2 regions of the Pseudomonas sp. ADAK13 genome follow, and region 1 is predicted to be linked to the other one. Evidence: predicted binding sites of a transcription regulator. Region 1 holds the regulator's gene; the other holds the start of a gene.
The links. Region 1 encodes FliA, which starts transcription of late flagellar genes. Its sites were predicted from a motif close to CTAAAGTTTNNNNNNNNNNNGCCGNTAA; they were not measured.

Region 1 (7,171 bases):
ATCAGGCTCAGTACATCCATTAGAGGCAGGCCTCCACCAGGTGCTTGCCGATGTCGTCCAGGCTGTAGACGGCGTCCGCCAGGTCGGCTTTGACGATGGCCATGGGCATGCCATAGATCACGCAGCTGGCTTCATCCTGGGCCCAGATCGCGCTGCCGCCCTGCTTGAGCAGGCGCGCGCCTTCACGGCCGTCGGCGCCCATGCCGGTCAACACCACCGCCAGAACTTTGTCGCCGTAGGACTTGGCCGCCGAACCGAAGGTGATATCCACACACGGCTTGTAGTTCAGGCGTTCGTCACCCGGCAGGATTTTGATCGCGCCACGGCCGTCGACCATCATCTGCTTGCCGCCAGGGGCCAGCAGCGCCAGGCCCGGACGCAGGATGTCGCCATCCTCGGCTTCCTTGACGCTGATGCGGCACAGCTTGTCCAGGCGCTCGGCGAAGGCCTTGGTGAACGCGGCAGGCATGTGCTGGATCAACACGATCGGCGCCGGGAAGTTGGCCGGCAGTTGGGTCAACACCCGCTGCAAAGCCACCGGGCCACCCGTGGACGTACCGATGGCCACCAGCTTGTAGGCTTTGCGCTTGGGCGCAGGCGAATGCGCAGTGGGCGCAGCCGTACGCACAGGGGCGACGGCCGGACGCGCAACCGGCGCAGGTGCCGGGCGACCAAAAGTGCTCGGGGCGGCCGGTGGCGGCGTAACCGGTGCCGGTGCCGGCGCACTGAACAGGCTGCGGCGGTTACTGCGGGAGATGCTGTGCACCTTCTCGCAGAGCATCTGCTTGACCTTCTCGGGGTTGCGCGAGATGTCTTCGAAATTCTTCGGCAGGAAGTCCACCGCGCCGGCATCCAGCGCATCCAGGGTCACCCGGGCGCCTTCGTGGGTCAGCGAGGAGAACATCAACACCGGCGTTGGGCAGCGCTGCATGATGTGCCGCACCGCCGTAATGCCGTCCATCATCGGCATCTCGTAGTCCATGGTGATCACGTCCGGCTTGAGGGCCAGGGCCTGATCGATCGCCTCTTTGCCGTTGGTGGCCGTGCCGACCACCTGGATATTGGAATCCGATGAAAGAATTTCCGAGACGCGGCGGCGGAAGAAACCCGAATCGTCCACCACCAGGACCTTGACTACCATAAACACTCCGTTAGGCCGGGCGAGGGACAACCGCCCTGCCCGGGCCGAATCAAATACGCCGTGCGGCGTAACGCTTGAGCATGCTCGGAACATCGAGAATCAGCGCGATCCGACCGTCACCGGTAATGGTCGCGCCCGACATGCCCGGGGTTCCCTGCAGCATTTTGCCCAAAGGCTTGATGACCACTTCTTCCTGGCCCACCAGTTGATCGACGACAAAGCCGATACGCTGGGTGCCCACGGAGAGAATCACCACATGACCTTCGCGCTGCTCTTCATGCTTGGCCGAGGCCACCAGCCAGCGCTTGAGGTAGAACAGTGGCAACGCCTTGTCGCGCACGATCACCACTTCCTGGCCGTCCACCACGTTGGTGCGCGACAGGTCGAGGTGGAAGATTTCGTTGACGTTGACCAGCGGGAAGGCGAAGGCCTGGTTGCCCAGCATCACCATCAGGGTCGGCATGATCGCCAGGGTCAACGGCACCTTGATGACGATCTTCGAGCCCTGGCCCTTGGTCGAGTAGATGTTGATCGAGCCGTTGAGCTGGCTGATCTTGGTCTTCACCACGTCCATGCCCACGCCACGGCCCGACACGTCGGAAATCTCGGTCTTGGTGGAGAAGCCCGGGGCGAAGATCAGGTTGTAGCACTCGGTATCGGTCAGGCGGTCGGCGGCGTCCTTGTCCATCACGCCACGCTTGACGGCGATGTTGCGCAGTACCGTCGGGTCCATGCCCTTGCCGTCATCAGTGATCGACAGCAGGATGTGGTCGCCTTCCTGTTCGGCCGCCAGAATCACTTTGCCCTGGCGACTTTTGCCCGAGGCTTCGCGTTCTTCCGGCGTCTCGACGCCGTGGTCGACGGCGTTGCGCACCAAGTGGACCAGCGGGTCGGCCAGGGCCTCGACAAGGTTTTTGTCGAGGTCGGTTTCTTCACCCACCAGTTCCAGGTTGATCTCTTTCTTGAGCTGGCGTGCCAGGTCGCGAACCAGGCGCGGGAAGCGCCCGAAGACTTTCTTGATCGGCTGCATCCGGGTCTTCATCACCGCGGTTTGCAGGTCGGCGGTGACCACGTCGAGGTTGGACACGGCCTTTTGCATGGCCTCGTCGCCGCTGTTCAGGCCCAGGCGCACCAGGCGGTTACGCACCAGCACCAGTTCGCCCACCATGTTCATGATGTCGTCCAGGCGCGCGGTATCAACCCGCACGGTGGTTTCGGCTTCACTGGCCGGTTGCTTGTCCGGGGCCGGGGCGGCAGCCGCACGAGCGGGCGCAGGTGCAGCCGTCGGTGCAGGCTTGGCAGCCACGGGCGCAGCGGCCTTGGCGGCCACCGGAGCCGGCGTTGCCACCGCAGCGGCGGCCGCAGCAGCCGGTGCAGCAGTGCCGACGGCTTCGGTGAACTTGCCCTTGCCGTGCAGTTCATCCAGCAGCGCTTCGAACTCGTGATCGGAGATCAGGCCATCGGCAGCCGGTGCAGCGGCAGCGGCGGGTGCTGCAGGTGCAGCGGCCGTGGCGGCGACTTCCGGCAGTGCATCGGCGGCAAACGAGCCTTTGCCGTGCAACTGGTCCAGCAGCGCTTCAAATTCGTCGTCGGTGATTTCATTGCTGGCAGGCGCCGCGGCTTCCGTTGGCGCTGGCGCTGCGGCCACCGCGTCCGGGGCAAACTGGCCCTTGCCGTGCAACTGGTCGAGCAACGACTCGAACTCGGCGTCGGTAATGTCTTCAGTGGTCGGCACCATGGCCGGCGCACTGGCCGCTGGAGCCTCGGCTTCGGCCTTGACGGCGTTCAGCGAGTCCAGCAGTTGTTCAAATTCGCTGTCGGTGATGTCGCCCGCAGGCTCGGCGACAGGCTCAGCCACCGCTTCAACCACCGGTGCATTGGCCGCAGGTTCTGCCAGGCGCGCCAGGGCGGCCAGCAGTTCCGGCGTGGCTGCAGTGATCGGTGCACGTTCGCGCACTTCACTGAACATGCCGTTGACCGCGTCCAGTGCTTCCAGAATCACGTCCATCAGTTCCGAGTCGACGTGCCGCTCACCCTTGCGCAGGATGTCGAACACGTTCTCGGCGATGTGACAGCACTCCACCAGCTCGTGGAGCTGGAGGAAGCCGGCGCCCCCTTTTACAGTGTGAAAACCGCGAAAAATTGCATTGAGCAGGTTCGCATCATCCGGTCGGCTTTCCAGCTCGACCAGTTGTTCGGACAGTTGCTCTAAAATTTCGCCGGCCTCTACAAGGAAATCCTGAAGGATTTCTTCATCGGCGCCGAAGCTCATGGGTGTGCTCCTTAGAAGCCTAAACTGGACAGCAAATCGTCTACGTCGTCTTGCCCGGATACAACGTCTTCACGTTTATCGGCATGAATCTGCGGACCTTCACCCTTGGCGAGGTGTTTTTGTGGATCTTTTTCAGAAAGGATCGCTTCGCGGTCATGTTCGATGCCTGCAAACCGGTCAACCTGACCCGCCATCAACACCAGTTTGAGCAGGTTGCTTTCCACTTCGGTGACCAGTTGGGTCACGCGCTTGATCACCTGGCCGGTCAGGTCCTGGTAGTCCTGGGCCAGCAGAATGTCATTGAGGTTGCTGGAAACCGTGCGGTTCTCCTGCTCGCTGCGGGACAAAAAGCCGTCGACCCGACGCGCCAGTTCACGAAACTCTTCAGCGCCCACTTCCCGCCGCATGAACCGGCCCCAATCGTTGCTCAGGGCCTTGGCTTCACTGGCCATACCGTTGACCAGAGGCGTGGCGTTTTCCACCAGGTCCATGGTGCGGTTGGCCGCCGCCTCAGTCAGCCTGACCACATACGACAGGCGTTCGGTGGCATCCGTGATCTGCGAGATTTCTTCGGCCTGGGGCATGTGCGGGTCAATCTGAAAATTGACAATCGCACTGTGCAACTCACGGGTGAGCTTGCCCACTTCCTGGTACAGGCCGCGGTCACGGGTCTGGTTGAGCTCATGGATTAACTGCACCGCGTCGCCGAACTGGCCTTTTTCAAGGCTTTCGACGAGTTGATGAGCATGTTTTTTCAGGGTCGACTCAAAGTCGGCCTGCGATGATTCTTTATGCTCCATAGCTCCCCCGTGGCAGCATCAATGACCGATGCGTTCGAAGATTTTTTCGATCTTCTCTTTCAAGGCCAGTGCAGTGAATGGCTTGACCACGTAGCCGTTAACCCCGGCCTGGGCGGCTTCGATGATCTGTTCACGCTTGGCTTCAGCGGTCACCATCAGCACAGGCAGGCTGCGCAGTTTTTCATCAGCGCGCACGTGGCGCAGCAGATCGATACCGGTCATGCCCGGCATGTTCCAGTCCGTTACCAGAAAGTCGATGCTCCCGCTGTTGAGGATCGGAATCGCCGTAATGCCGTCATCCGCCTCGACCGTGTTAGTGAACCCAAGGTCACGCAACAGGTTTTTTATGATCCGCCGCATCGTTGAGAAGTCATCAACGATGAGGATTTTCATGTTCTTGTCCAATTCGACCTCCAAGCAGTCTTAAACGCGCCCAGCACCTGGGCGCGCCATATCAATCAACAGGCGTTACACAAAAAGGACTACCGGGGGCGCACCACGGGCCAAGCCCGTCCGGACGCAAGGCCTGGACGGTATCGTTCGCAGTGTCCCCACACTGCCTGTCAGCGCGCTCGCCACTCTCCCAAACGCCCCCGCAAGCGGGCTGCGCACTGGCTGTGTAACTGGCTGACCCGCGATTCGCTGACGCCCAGGACCTCACCGATTTCCTTGAGGTTCAGCTCTTCGTCGTAGTACAGCGCCAACACCAGTCGCTCACGCTCCGGCAAATTGGCAATCGCGTCCGCCAGCGCAGTCTGGAAGCGTTCATCTTCCAGATCGCGTGACGGTTCGAGATGGGCACTCGCGCCGTCCTCGTGCAGCCCTTCATGTTCGCCGTCCTGCAAAAGGTCGTCGAAACTGAACAGGCGGCTGCCCAAGGTATCGTTCAAAATCCCGTAGTAATCATCGAGACTCAATTGGAGTTCGGCCGCAACTTCGTGATCTTTAGCGTCGCGACCGGTTTTTGCTTCAATTGAGCGAATTGCGTCACTCACCATCCGTGTATTGCGGTGCACCGAACGCGGCGCCCAATCACCTTTACGCACTTCATCGAGCATGGCCCCACGGATACGGATACCCGCGTAGGTCTCGAAACTCGCGCCCTTGCTCGCGTCGTACTTGGTCGACACTTCGAGCAAGCCGATCATCCCGGCCTGGATCAAGTCTTCGACCTGGACGCTGGCAGGCAGGCGCGCCAGCAAGTGATAGGCAATGCGCTTGACCAGCGGCGCATAGCGCTCGATCAATTCGACCTGACTGTCACGTGCCGACTTCTTGTAAAGGTTGTAGCCGCTGGCTGTCATAGCACCGGTCCTGCGCTCGTCTGATGCACCAATCGCTCGACGAAAAACTCCAGATGCCCACGCGGGTTGGCGGGCAACGGCCAGGTATCGACCTTCTGGGCAATAGCCTTGAACGCCAATGCGCACTTCGAACGAGGGAACGCTTCATAGACCGCACGCTGCTTTTGCACGGCCTTGCGTACGCACTCGTCGTAAGGAACTGCGCCAACGTATTGTAAGGCGACATCGAGGAAGCGATCTGTGACCTTGGTCAACTTGGCGAACAGATTGCGCCCCTCTTGCGGGCTTTGGGCCATGTTGGCCAGCACACGGAAGCGGTTCATGCCGTAGTCACGGTTAAGCAGTTTGATCAGGGCGTAGGCGTCGGTGATCGAGGTGGGTTCGTCGCACACCACCAGCAACACTTCCTGGGCGGCGCGCACGAAGCTGACCACGGACTCGCCGATGCCGGCGGCGGTGTCGATCACCAGCACGTCGAGGTTGTCGCCAATGTCGCTGAACGCCTGGATCAGGCCGGCATGTTGCGCCGGGCTCAGGTGCACCATGCTCTGGGTGCCGGAAGCGGCCGGCACGATACGAATCCCGCCGGGCCCCTGCAACAGCACGTCGCGCAGCTCACAGCGGCCTTCGATCACGTCGGCCAGAGTATGTTTGGGCGTCAGCCCCAGCAGAACGTCGACGTTCGCCAGCCCCAGGTCAGCATCCAGCAGCATGACGCGACGGCCAAGCTCTGCCAGGGCCAGGGACAAATTCACTGACACGTTAGTTTTCCCGACGCCACCTTTGCCGCCGGTCACCGCGATCACCTGTACGGGATGCATGCTGCCCATTTTATTTCTTTACCTTGTCTTGCTTAGACGCAGGCTACATGACTTGGCCGCGCGAACTGCTGGCAGACCATCGATGTAGATACATTGCACTGTCGTTTTGTGTTGCCTGTTCATGTTGACCTCAGCCGACCCGTTTGTTCGGACTGTGGTAGAGGTCGGCGAACATGTCAGCCATCGCTTCCTCACTCGGTTCTTCCTGCATTTGCACGCTGACAGCCCGGCTGACCAACTGATGACGGCGCGGCAGATGCAAATCATCCGGGATCCGCGGCCCGTCGGTCAGGTAGGCGACCGGTAATTCATGGCTGATAGCCAGGCTCAACACTTCGCCCAGGCTCGCTGTTTCATCCAGTTTAGTCAGGATGCAGCCCGCCAGCCCGCAGCGTTTATAGCTGTGGTAGGCAGCTGTCAGTACCTGCTTCTGGCTGGTCGTGGCAAGTACCAAATAGTTTCTGGATTTGATCCCGCGCCCGGCCAGGCTTTCCAGTTGCATGCGCAAGGCCGGGTCGCTGGCTTGCAGGCCAGCGGTATCGATCAACACCACGCGCTTGCGCAGCAGCGGGTCGAGGGCGTTGGCCAGGGACTGGCCCGGATCGACGTGGGTCACCGGCACATTGAGGATGCGGCCCAGGGTCTTGAGCTGTTCCTGGGCGCCAATGCGGTAGCTGTCCATGCTCACCAGGGCGATGTTCTGCGCGCCGTACTTGAGCACGTAACGGGCGGCCAGCTTGGCCAGGGTAGTGGTCTTGCCCATGCCGGCAGGGCCGACCATGGCAATCACGCCGCCTTCTTCCAGGGGCTCGATTTCCGGGGTAACAATCATC
Region 2 (7,171 bases), 2.0 Mb from region 1:
CATAGGCTCCTATGGAAAGTCAACGACACGATGAATGATCAATCACCCGCTCCCCACCCGATGCAACAAATCGGCGTCGCCCACCGCAGTTTCACGCGGATTTACGAAGGCCGCCTGCGTGAGCTGGGCTTCGCCGTGGCGCAGATTCCGGTGCTGGTGGCACTCAAACACAGCGAGGGCCTGCCCCAGGCCGAACTGGTGCGCATCGTTGGGGTCGAGCAGTCGAGCATGGCGCAATTGCTCGCCCGCATGGAGCGCGACGGGATGATTCAACGGGTGCCGGACCCTGCGGATAAACGCAGCCGGTTGATTACCCTGACAGACGCTGCCCGAGCCAACTTTCCGATGGCCAGGGAAGTCCTGCTACAGGGCACCGCGCAGGCGCTGGAAGGGTTTACCGAGGAGGAGGAGCAGACGTTGCTGGCGTTGCTACTAAAGCTGAATGCCAACCTGGAGCGGCTGTAGCAGCTGCTCCACGGCGGCAAACGCCTGGGCCTGGCGTGCTTGCCAGTCACCGCGGATCACCTGCAGCGGCAGGTGCTGCTGCTCCAGCCACTCAAGGCTGGCCTGGAAAAACGCCAGGCGATCGGCAAACGCCGGTTGGCAGCGTTGCCCGTCGGCGGTCCACTCCACGTCTTCAGGCGACAGCAGCAGGTGCAGGTCGTAGTGGCGGGCCAGCAGTTCGCTGTCGAGCCATGCCGGGCAGTCGCCGAACAGGGTCTGGCTCCACAGCTTGTTGGTCAGCAGGTTGGTGTCCAGGATGAGCAACGCCGGCTGTGCGGCACGGGCGGCATCTTCCCAGGCCAGTTGGCCACGGGCGATGTCCGGAATATCGGCCAGGGTGGTATCGCGCTGGTGCTGGTCGATGAAATGGCGCACGTATTCGCCCACCATCAGCCCGCCAAAGTGCGCCTGCAACTGCGCGGCCAGCCAGCTTTTGCCACTGGATTCCGGGCCGGCCAGTACCACGACTTTCATGCGTGCAACGCCGGGTCGGCGCGCCATTCGCGCCAGCCCTGCACCGCGATCACGGTGAACAAGGCGTAGAGCGCGGCGGTCAGGTACAGGCCTTTGTAGAGGAACAGCCCGACAAAGATCACGTCCACGGTGATCCACAGCGGCCAGCACTGCACGCGTTTTTGTGCCATCCACATTTGCGCCACCAGGCTGAAGCCGGTCAGGGCCGCGTCCAGCCAGGGTTGGGCGGCGTCGGTCCAGTGGGCCATGGCCGCACCCAGCAACAGGCTGCCGAGGGCACCCACGGCCAGGCCTTGCAGGATCGGTTGCAGCCCCAGGCTGGTGACCTGCCGGCCTTGCCTGACCTCGCCGGCGCGGGTCCACTGCCACCAGCCGTAGAGTTGCAGGGCGGCGTAGATCACTTGCAGCAGCATGTCGGAGTAGAGCTTCACATCGAAAAAAATCCAGGTGTACAGCAGCACCATCACCAGGCCGATGGGCCAGCACCACGGGTTCTGTTTAACCGTCAACCAGACAGCGATCACCCCCAGGGCGGCGGCAAACAGTTCAAGCCCGGACATGGCGGTTCCTTGGGGGAGTCGAAGAGGGCGGTGATTGTAACCAGAGTGGTGGGCGCGGGGTAGAGCTCCTCTGTGGTGAGGGGGCTTGTCCCCCGTTGGGCTGCGCAGCGGCCCTGATAAGGTAAACGCGTTCTTTCAGACAAACCGAGTGCCAGGGTTTTGGGGCCGCTTCGCAGCCCAGCGGGGGACAAGCCCCCTCACCACAGAAAGCCCTTTTGGCAGAGATCGAGTCAGACCTTGAACTGGCGCAGAAGCCCGTCGAGTTGTTCGCTCAAGCCTTTCAAGTGTGCACTCGCCACGCTGGACTGCTCTGCCGCCAACGCCGTGCTGTGGGACAACCCGGCCGCCTGGGTGACGTTCTGGTTGATGTCCTCCACCACATGCGCCTGCTGCAACGTAGCGCTGGCAATCGACGCATTCAGCCCATTGAGATTGCGCAGCGCCTGGCCGATGGCGGTCAGGCTCGCGCCGGCCTGGCCCGCTTGTTCGATGGTCAGTTGCGACGCCTGGTGGCTGTCGCTGATCACCTTGACCGCCGCTTCCGAGTGGCCTTGCAGGCGCTCGATCATGCTCTGGATTTCAGCCGTGGATTTTTGCGTGCGCTGGGCCAGCAGCCTTACTTCATCGGCCACCACCGCAAAGCCCCGCCCTTGCTCCCCGGCGCGCGCGGCCTCGATCGCAGCATTCAGGGCCAGCAGGTTGGTCTGGTCGGCGATGGAGCGGATCACTTCCAGCACGCCGCCAATCTGCGTGCTTTCCGTCGACAGGGTGCGGATCACTTCCACGGCCTGGCTGATGGTGGTGGAGAGCTGGTCGATTCGTTGCAGGCTGCCGTCGATATTGAGCTGGCCTTGTTCGGCCTGTACCTGGGCGTCACGCATTTCGCTGGCGGCGTGCTCGGCATTCCTGGCCACGTCCTGCACGCCGTAGGTGACTTCGTTGATCGCCGTTGCCACCAGCTCCATCTGCTGGGATTGCTGCTGGCTGCGGTCATGGGCGTCGCTGGCATTGCTGCCCAACTCGGTGGACGACTGGCCCAGTGCATTGGCACAGGTCTGCAACTGGCCGACCACCTGCCGCAGCTTGGCGGTAAAACTGTTGAAGTGCCGGGACAGTTGGGTGACTTCGTCCTGGCCGTGGGTGTCGAGGGTGCGGGTCAGGTCGCTTTCGCCGCTGGCGATATTGGCCATGGCGTTCACCGCTTGTTGCAACGGGCGCACTATGCTGCGGGCAATCAACACCACCAGCAGCGCCATGATCACGGCAATCACCAGGCCCACCATCGAGGCCTTCCACACCTGGCCCCGGAACTCGCCCTGCACGTCATCGACATACACGCCGGAACCAATGATCCAGCCCCAGGGTTCAAACAGCTGGATATACGAGGTCTTGGCCACCGGCGCATCGGCCCCGGGTTTGGGCCAGCGGTAGTTCACCATCCCGGCGCCCTTGGCCTTGGCCAGGATCACGAACTCGTTGAACACCGCAAAACCGTCCGGGTCGCGAATCGCCGACAGGTTCTGCCCATCCAGTTTGGGGTTGGCCGCGTGCATGATCATCACGGGCGTGAGGTCGTTGATCCAGAAGTAATCATCCTTGCCGTAGCGCAGGCCGCGGACCACGCTCAAGGCTTGCTTCTGGGCCGCTTCGCGGGTCAGGACGCCGCTGGTTTCGAGGCTGTGATAATACGTCAGGATCCCGTTGGCGGTCTGAACCACGCGCTGGGTCTGCTCACTCTTGGCCTGGTAAAGGTCGTCATGAATCTGCTTGAGCATAAGCAGGCCGAGGGTTAGCAGCATCAACACGGCGACGATCAGGATCAGCCAGAGGCGCCGGCTGATCGACATACTGCGCAAACTGTTCATGGTCCTGTCACTCCGTGTTCTTATAATTTTGGGTGCTGCATCGACATTTCCGGCTTGTCTGATAGGCTTTCGGCCCAGAATCAAGAAACCTGAGTCCTGCCTGATTTTTCACGGAATTTTCGCAGCTGGGCCTTGATTGTTTGCACAGCTTTCGCCGCGTACTCATCGTTAGTGAACGTCTAAAAAATATGAACGAGGCATGCCGCGAGCATGACCTTTGGGGGAATTGATGGATCTTTGGACCGCCGCTCAGGCGCTGATACTCGGGGTTGTAGAAGGGCTGACGGAGTTTTTGCCGATCTCCAGTACCGGGCACCAGATCATCGTCGCCGACTTGATCAACTTCGGTGGCGAGCGCTTTGAAGCGTTCAACATCATCATCCAGCTGGGCGCGATCCTGGCGGTGGTGTGGGAGTTTCGACGCAAGATCCTCGACGTGGTGATCGGCTTGCCGACCCAGCGCAACGCCCAGCGCTTCACGATCAACCTGATCATCGCGGTATTGCCCGCCGTCGTGCTGGGGGTAATTTTTGCCGACCTGATCAAACACTACCTGTTTAACCCGATCACCGTGGCCACGGCGCTGGTGATCGGCGGCATCATCATGTTGTGGGCCGAGCGTCGCCAACATGAAGTGCACGCCGAAACCGTCGATCAGATTACCTGGAAGGACGCCGTCAAAGTCGGTTTCGCCCAGTGCCTGGCGATGATCCCGGGCACCTCGCGTTCCGGCGCCACCATCATTGGCGGCCTGCTGTTCGGCCTTTCACGCAAGACCGCCACCGAGTTCTCGTTCTTCCTGGCGATGCCGACCATGGTCGGTGCGGCGGTGTATTCGGGCTACAAGTACCGTCACCTGTTTCAGCCGGATGACTTGCCGGTGTTTGCCATCGGGTTTGTCACCTCGTTCATCTTCGCGATGATCGCGGTCAAGGCGCTGCTCAAGTTCATCGCCAGCCACAGCTACGCGGCGTTTGCCTGGTACCGGATCGCCTTCGGCCTGGTGATCCTGGCGACCTGGCAGTTCGGCTGGATCGACTGGTCGGCCGTCAAGCCATGAGCATCCAGCATCCGCGCCTCAAGGCGTTGGTGTTTGCACTGGTGTGCGCCGCGCCGCTGTTGGGCTCGGCGCTGCTGTGGTATCGCGGGGTTTCGATGGTCCCGCTGGTGGCGTATGGCGTGGTCAGCGTGGTGGCGTTCTTGCTGTACTGGCGCGACAAGCGCAAGGCCCGCGAAGACAGCTGGCGCACCCCGGAAAACATCCTGCACGCCGTTGAGCTGGCAGGCGGTTGGCCGGGCGCGCTGATCGCCCAACAGGTGTTCCGCCACAAGACGCGCAAGGTGTCTTATCAGGTGGCGTTCTGGCTGATTGTATTGCTGCACGAGGTGTTCTGGATTGACCAGTTGTTCCTCGGCGGCACGCTACTCTCGATCTTCTAGCAGCAAACCAATCTGCGTGCGCTTGGGCAGCTTGCTCACCACCAACTGGTGGGAACGCTGCAACAAGCCACGCAGTTCTTCAGCGCCCAGCGGGTAGGGCGTTTCCATGATGATCCATTGGGCCCGCGCCAGGTACGGCGCCGGATGGATGCCCGGGCGGTCTACATGGCCCAGGAACAGCTCCTTGTCGACCTTGAAGGCCAGCGAATCACCCCGCAGGTTCTGCAAGGCGAACATCTTGTTGCCGGCAATCGAGAACACCCGCACGCCGCCCCATTTGTAATCCTCCCGCGCACCGGGCAACCCCAGGCAAAACTCGGCGACTTGGTCTTCGGTCATTCTCATAGCAAACGGTCTCCGCAGCCTTTGAAGGCGTTATCCAGGTGGTCGATCCAGGCCCGCACGGCGGGCAGCACGCCACGCCGGTGCGGGTAAACCGCCTGCAACCAGCCGCCCGGCAAGGACCATTCCGGCAAGAGCTGCACCAACTGGCCGTTGGCCAACTCCTCCTCGCAATACATCATCGGCAACACCGTAAACCCCAGGCTGGCGAGGGCGCAGGCCTTGCGTACCAGGAAGTCGTCGATGCCCAGCCGTGCTTCCATGACCAGGTCGTGGCTAATGCCTTCCGGGCTCAGCATGCGGAAGTGCACCATGCGGTCTGCCTCCAGGGCACCCAGCACCGGCAGTTGCTTGAGGTCTTCCAGGGTGGTGATCTGCCGGTCACGCACAAAGGCGGGGCTGGCGACAATGGCGGTCTGTGCCTGGCGCAGGCGCTTGGTCACCAGCAACGGGTCTTCGTCCCCGAGCTCGCGCACGCGCAGGGCCACATCGATGCCTTCGGCTACCAGGTCAACGCGACGGTTGACCAGGTTCATCTCCAACTGCACCAGCGGGTTGGCGCTGAGAAACTCTGCCACCACGGTTTGCAGGAACTGGTGAGCCAGGCCCACCGGGCTGCTGACCCGCAACCGGCCACGGGGCTCGCTGGACATGCTGGCCACGGCCTCATCGGCCATTTCCGCTTCCAGCAGCATTGCCTGGCAGTGGCGCAGGTAACGTTCGCCTACGGCGGTCAGGGTCAACTGGCGGGTGGTGCGTTGCAGCAAACGTGCGCCGAGGCGCTCTTCCAGCTCGGCGATGCGCCGCGACAGCCGTGACTTGGGAATCCCTAGCAGCCGCCCGGCGGCGGCGAAACCGCCGGCTTCCACTACTTTGGCGAAATAGTAGAGGTCATTCAGATCTTGCATGGTCGGCCTATTGTCCTGTCAATGGGACGAACTATCCGCGTCTGACGTCGGCAAATCCACCCCCCAACTGCAGGCGCGAGCAAGAGTTGGCTGGCCAGTGACGCATCGGCGGGTTACCTTCTGGTTTTCCCCGGCACGTACCTTCCAATGAGTCTTGAGCACCCGCGCACCCGCAGAATCATCGAGTTGATGGGGCGGTTGGCGCCCGTTGAGGGCTACAACCTGACGCCGCTGGATGACGTGCGCTTCCTGCGCTCCAACCGGCCGTTGACGCGGATTCCGGTGCTTTACGACCCGGGTATCGTGATCGTGTGCCAGGGCCGCAAGCGCGGTTACCTGGGAGAAGACATCTATGTCTACGACGCCCAGCACTACCTGGTGGTGTCGGTGCCGGTGCCGTTCACCATGGAAACCGAGGCCAGCGAAGCAGAGCCGATGCTGGCGGTTTACCTGCGCCTGGATTTCAACCTGGCTGCCGAGCTGATGCTGGAACTGGATGAGTTGGCCCCGTCGCCCGAAGCCAGGCCCAAGGGCATGTACTCCTCGCCGATGGATGACAAGCTCAGTGAGTCATTGTTGCGCTTTCTGGAAGTGATGAGTGTGCCGGTGGAAGCGCGCGTGCTGGGGCCGACCCTGATGCGGGAAATCTACTACCGCATCATCACGGGCGAGCAGGGCGGTTCGATGCGTGCAGCGCTGAATCGCCAGGGCCAGTTTGGCAAGGTGGCCCGGGCGATTCGCAAGATTCATGCGTGTTACGAACAACGCCTGGACGTGGAAGAGCTGGCGAAAGAAGCCATGATGAGCGTGCCGAGTTTTCATGCGCACTTTCGTACGGTGACCGACACCTCGCCCATGCAGTACTTGAAGTCGACACGCTTGCATCAGGCGCGACTGCTGATGCTGAGGAGTGATATCACCGCCGCCACGGCCTGCATCAAGGTCGGTTACGAGAGCGCCTCGCAGTTCAGCCGTGAGTTCAAGCGGTTTTTTGGTCGCACCCCCCTTGAAGAGATTGACTGGATGAAGCGTACCTACGCGTTGCCGGCGCCCACGAGCGCGTCCATCTACGTCTCTT

Region 2: HKK54_RS25880 (methyl-accepting chemotaxis protein) is a predicted target of FliA. The motif match lies at 3,470-3,497, and genes of this name have one in related genera.

What each region holds. Positions count from the first base shown of each region.
Region 1 covers NZ_CP052860.1:270,775-277,945, forward strand. Annotated here, with positions in the region: gene HKK54_RS01235 (flagellar motor protein) at 1-20, opposite strand, end outside; gene HKK54_RS01240 (protein-glutamate methylesterase/protein-glutamine glutaminase) at 20-1,141, opposite strand; gene HKK54_RS01245 (chemotaxis protein CheA) at 1,191-3,413, opposite strand; gene HKK54_RS01250 (protein phosphatase CheZ) at 3,425-4,213, opposite strand; gene HKK54_RS01255 (chemotaxis response regulator CheY) at 4,232-4,606, opposite strand; gene fliA (RNA polymerase sigma factor FliA) at 4,777-5,517, opposite strand; gene fleN (flagellar synthesis regulator FleN) at 5,514-6,347, opposite strand; gene flhF (flagellar biosynthesis protein FlhF) at 6,469-7,171, opposite strand, start outside.
Region 2 covers NZ_CP052860.1:5,600,198-5,607,368, forward strand. Annotated here, with positions in the region: gene HKK54_RS25865 (MarR family winged helix-turn-helix transcriptional regulator) at 31-465, shown strand; gene HKK54_RS25870 (AAA family ATPase) at 433-978, opposite strand; gene pnuC (nicotinamide riboside transporter PnuC) at 975-1,538, opposite strand; gene HKK54_RS25880 (methyl-accepting chemotaxis protein) at 1,769-3,403, opposite strand; gene HKK54_RS25885 (undecaprenyl-diphosphate phosphatase) at 3,633-4,463, shown strand; gene HKK54_RS25890 (DUF1294 domain-containing protein) at 4,460-4,843, shown strand; gene HKK54_RS25895 (MmcQ/YjbR family DNA-binding protein) at 4,826-5,188, opposite strand; gene HKK54_RS25900 (LysR substrate-binding domain-containing protein) at 5,185-6,093, opposite strand; gene HKK54_RS25905 (AraC family transcriptional regulator) at 6,241-7,171, shown strand, end outside.